Regions from separate parts of the Mesorhizobium sp. WSM4906 genome, predicted to be linked through region 2. Evidence: predicted binding sites of a transcription regulator. Region 2 holds the regulator's gene; the other holds the start of a gene.
The links. The regulator LexA, encoded in region 2, represses DNA repair genes until DNA is damaged. The targets are predictions, from matches to a motif close to TGTTCNNNNTGTGTTCNG.
Positions count from the first base shown of each region.

Region 1: a site for LexA is predicted at 869-886, ahead of QAZ22_RS28915 (PA0069 family radical SAM protein). Genes of this name have one in related genera too.

Region 1 is NZ_CP121355.1:5,951,277-5,953,675, forward strand. Features, by position in the region: gene QAZ22_RS28905 (hypothetical protein) at 1-131, opposite strand, end outside; gene QAZ22_RS28910 (glycosyltransferase) at 308-811, opposite strand; gene QAZ22_RS28915 (PA0069 family radical SAM protein) at 961-2,115, shown strand; gene QAZ22_RS28920 (ribonuclease HII) at 2,329-2,399, shown strand, end outside.
Region 2 is NZ_CP121355.1:4,271,804-4,274,202, reverse strand. Features, by position in the region: gene glp (gephyrin-like molybdotransferase Glp) at 1-654, shown strand, start outside; gene lexA (transcriptional repressor LexA) at 771-1,505, shown strand; gene QAZ22_RS20420 (ComEC/Rec2 family competence protein) at 1,489-2,399, opposite strand, start outside.

The DNA.
Region 1 (2,399 bases), 1.7 Mb from region 2:
CAGGCCGGGTTTTCGCGAAGATCCTTCAAATAGGTCGGGATGCGCACGGCGATGCGCCTGAGCAGGCTGCCGTCGCGGGCGATGGCCTCCAGGCTGGCCGCACCGGAATTGTCTGGGGGAGCAAGATTCATCGGGGTCCTCATATGCATTGGCGTTCGACGAAGCGACGCCCGCCTATCACTTCGGCATTACCCAATCCCGATTGTCCCGCATGCCGGGATGCTAACCTCGCCCTTAGTTTTGTGCAATGCACAATAAAGCAATGACTGAAATTTGCTGCCCGACTTTCCTCGTGCGGGCGCCTACATCACTTCGGCGGCGCGACCCAGATTTCGGCGTTGAGCCTTCTGGTAGCCAGGCCACGCGCCAGGGCTTCGGCGCTGCGCGCGCTTTTCGCCAGAGCCGCGGCCTGGCGCTTGCTGATGACGAGACCTTCGGCCAGCGCACGACTGCCCGAAAACACACGAGCCAGGAACGGTGTGCGATTGCCGCGGGCGCGTGAGAAGCGCGCGGGCATGGTCTGCCTTGCCGTGTGGGCCGCGACCTCCTCGATCCAGCCTTCTGCCAGTCGCGCGCCGGGCTCGAGCAGCAGCAGCCAGTCTCCCTTGGCCTGGCCGATACCGGCGGCAATGCCGCCAGCCACATAATGGCAGCCGGCATGCTCCGCTACGCGATGCGTCTGGTCGGTCGAGCCGGTGTCGCAGACGACCACATCGCGCACGACACCCTCGACCGCGCCGCCGATCAGCGAGGCGAGCGTGCGGGCAAGACCCTCTTCGTCGTTCTTGGTCTCGATGAGAACGCTGAGCATTCTTAGCCGAATAGCCGAAAGCCGGGCGCTGCGCCAGTTGCGCGTCCCAGCGGAAAAAGTTCTTGCTTTGTTCTCATCGGCAAAATAGGAATAGTTTCATGAACAGAACGATTCGACATCCTGCCGACAGTCCTTGGGAGAGGGCGAAAATGGAACAGATCGTCCGCGCCGACATTGCCGCCTTCGGAGCAGGCAGGGCCGAGATGGCCAATGCCATGATCGAGCAGAGCGGCATGCGCATCCGCCCCGACCGCAACCGCGGGCGCTCCGCCGGCATCAATCCGTCCGGCCGGTTTGAGCCCGTCAGCCGGCATGTGTTCGACGACGGCTGGAACTCGCTGGAGGAGTTGCCGCCGTTCAAGACCGAGGTGCAGGTAGAAAAGCCGCGCACCATCATCACCCGCAACGAATCGCCGGATATTTCCTTCGACCGTTCGATCAATCCCTACCGCGGCTGCGAGCATGGCTGCGTCTACTGCTTCGCCAGGCCGACACATGCCTTCATGGGCCTGTCGCCGGGACTCGATTTCGAATCGAAGCTGTTCGCCAAACCGGATGCAGCACGCATGCTGGACAGGGAATTGTCGAAACCCGGCTACCAGCCGCGCACCATCGCCATCGGCACCAACACCGATCCCTACCAGCCGATCGAGAAGCAGTATCGCATCATGCGCGAGATCCTCGAAGTGCTGGAGGCGCGCGGCCATCCGGTCGGCATCGTCACCAAGTCGGCGCTGGTGACGCGCGACATCGATATCCTGTCGCGCATGGCCGAACGCAGCCTCGCCAAGGTGGCGCTGTCGGTGACGACGCTCGACCGCATGCTGGCGCGAACCATGGAGCCGCGCGCATCGACGCCGACGAAGCGGCTGGAGGCGATAAGGCAGCTTTCGGATGCCGGCGTCCCCGCCTCAGTGATGGTGGCGCCGATCATTCCAGGCCTCAACGATCCGGAACTGGAGCGCATCCTCGATTCGGCTCGCGCCGCCGGCGCCAGGGAAGCAGGCTATGTCGTGTTGCGGCTGCCGCTGGAAGTGGCGCCGATCTTCAAGGACTGGCTGCTGCGGCACTATCCCGACCGCTACCGGCACGTGATGTCGCTGATCCGTTCGATGCGCGACGGCAAGGACTACGATTCGGAATGGGGCAAGCGCATGAAGGGCGCCGGTCCCTATGCCTGGCAGATCGGCCGGCGCTTCGAGATCGCCGCCAAGCGGCTCGGTCTCAATGCCGAGCGGCGGCAGCTTCGGACCGATCAATTCGTCGCAGGCTCCGGCGCCGGCGAGCAGCTGATGCTGCTGTGATGACGGCGCCGGCCATGAAAGGCCTGCGATCCGCTAAGTATTTGTTTTTACGCAATTCCAGGATGAAGAACCACTGCGCACTTTCCCGGAATTGCTCAAGAATCCCGTCCGGCCCAGTCCCCCGGCCGTGAGACGGTGCCCTCCCGGTCCGAAGCCCCATCCGACCCGGAGGGACTTGCGGAGAATCGGAGCGGATGCGAACCTCGCCGCACCATGGCTCGCGCGCGTTCCGATTCTCCGCTTCTGTTTGAAATGGTCGAGAAGCCCGACTTCTCCATCGAGAC
Region 2 (2,399 bases):
GAATTGCTGCCGCCCGGAAGCACGCTCGGCGCCGACCAGATCATCTCGTCCAACGCCTATGGCGTAGCGGCGACGGCGCAGTCGGTCGGTGCCCGCGCTCTCGACCTCGGTATCGCCGCCGACCGGCAGGATGCGATTTCGGCGCTGGTCAAGAAAGCGGTCGCGGTCGGCGCCGATGTTATCGTCACCCTCGGCGGCGCCTCGGTCGGTGATCATGATTTGATCCACGACGTGCTGACCGGCGAAGGCATGCAGCTCGATTTCTGGAAGATCGCCATGCGCCCCGGCAAGCCGCTGATGTTTGGCCGGCTTGGCAACATCCGCTGCATCGGCCTGCCCGGCAATCCGGTGGCGAGTCTTGTCTGCTCGCAATTGTTCCTGAAGCCGCTCCTGGCGCGTCTTGGCGGCCGCAGCTACCGCCAGGATATCCGGACCGCGCGGTTGGCTTCCGCGATGCACGCCAACGATCTCAGGCAGGACTATGTGCGGGCAGTCGTACGTGAGGATGCCGGACAGTTGATCGCGACACCGTTCAGCATCCAGGATTCCTCCATGCTGAGGATGCTCGCCGACGCCGACGGCCTGATCGTGCGCGAGCCCTTCGCCCCGGCTGCGGAAGCCGGCGACGAATGCAGCGTTCTGATGTTACGCTGAACAAAACGTCAACAGATTCACTAAACTTTAAACGGTTGCGGAACACAACTGGAACAGATAGTGTTTGTTCTGGGTTTGTTTTTCTGATTCTGGTTCCAAAACCCATGGGGGCCGCCATGCTGACGCGCAAACAACATGAACTGCTGATGTTCATCCATGAACGGCTCAAGGAAAGCGGCATTCCGCCGTCTTTCGATGAGATGAAGGAAGCGCTCGACCTCGCTTCGAAGTCGGGCATCCACCGTTTGATCACGGCACTGGAGGAGCGCGGTTTTATTCGCCGGCTGCCGAACCGCGCGCGCGCTCTTGAGGTGCTGCGCCTGCCCGATTCGATCGCGCCCGGCCTGAATGCGGCGAGAAAATTCTCGCCGAGCGTCATCCAAGGCGGTCAAGGCAATCTCGGCCGGCAGATCAAGCCAGCGGCGCCCTCCCGCACACCGACGCCCAGCAATGACGACGACGCCGTTTCGGCCGTGTCCATCCCGGTGATGGGTCGCATTGCCGCCGGTGTGCCGATCGACGCTATCCAGCACCAGACGCATTCGATCACAGTTCCGCCGGACATGATCGCAGGCGGCGAGCACTACGCGCTCGAGGTCAAGGGCGATTCGATGATCGAAGCCGGCATCTTCGACGGCGACACGGTGATCATCCGCAATGCCAACACAGCGAGCCCGGGCGAGATCGTGGTGGCGCTGGTGGACGACGAGGAAGCGACGCTGAAACGCTTCCGCCGCAAGGGCGCCTCGATCGCGCTCGAGGCCGCCAACCCGGCCTATGAGACCCGCATCTTCGGACCGGACAGGGTCAAGGTGCAGGGCAAGCTGGTCGGGCTCATTCGTCGCTACTGAGTGGCGGCGGCTTGGTCTGTGGCTTCTCAGGCCGCTCGTATGGCGCTAGCCCCCTCGCCTCGCGCGAGTAGCGCCGCTGTTCGTGCCAGGGGCGATAGGGCTTTTCGACGGCGTATTGAATGGCGGCTCGCGCCGTTGCCGACTGCGGGTCGAAGTAGACGGCGGCGCTGCCGTCGCGCGCAAGCTGCCGCTTGGTGACGACGAGGATGCGTGGATCGCGGCAAGGATTGTAGGCCGTGGCGTCGTTGATGACGATGAGGTCGGCGAAGCCGCAGGCCGGCCTGGCGCTATCGCGGTTTTCCGCCAAGGCGACGATTGCACCGGACGGATGCCGGCCAATGCAGAGATCGCCAGTGCAGTAAAAGGGGGATCCCGCCGGCAAGTCGACCGGGTCGGCGATGTCGAATGCGCCTTTCGCGAATGTTTCCGGCGGCACGATCGTTTCGGCCCTCAGCGCACGTTTCCAATTGTCGGTGGTGAAGTCGTTGGAGCGGGCGCGATTGACGGCGAGCTCTCCGCCGCCGATCGGCATCGCCACCAGATGCGCGTCCTCGGAGATCAGCAGGTCCGGCGTGCGCACTTGCGGGACCGCCAGTAGTGCGGCCAGCGCGAAGGGCACTGCCGCCAACCTGAGCCAGGTGGTGGCCATGGTTGCTATCACCAGCGCGATTGTCGCGAGCAGCACCGACTGGATCGAGATCAGCCCCACGGCATCGACCGGCGACCGTTCCGAAATCCAGGCCGAAATCGCGATCATCGCCGTCAGGCCCTTGCCCATGATGTAGAGGAAAGGACCATCGAAGCCGAATGGCATCGCCAGTGCGCTAAAGACGGCAAACGGCATGACAACCAGCGACACGATCGGCATGACGGCCAGATTGGCCATCAGGCTGA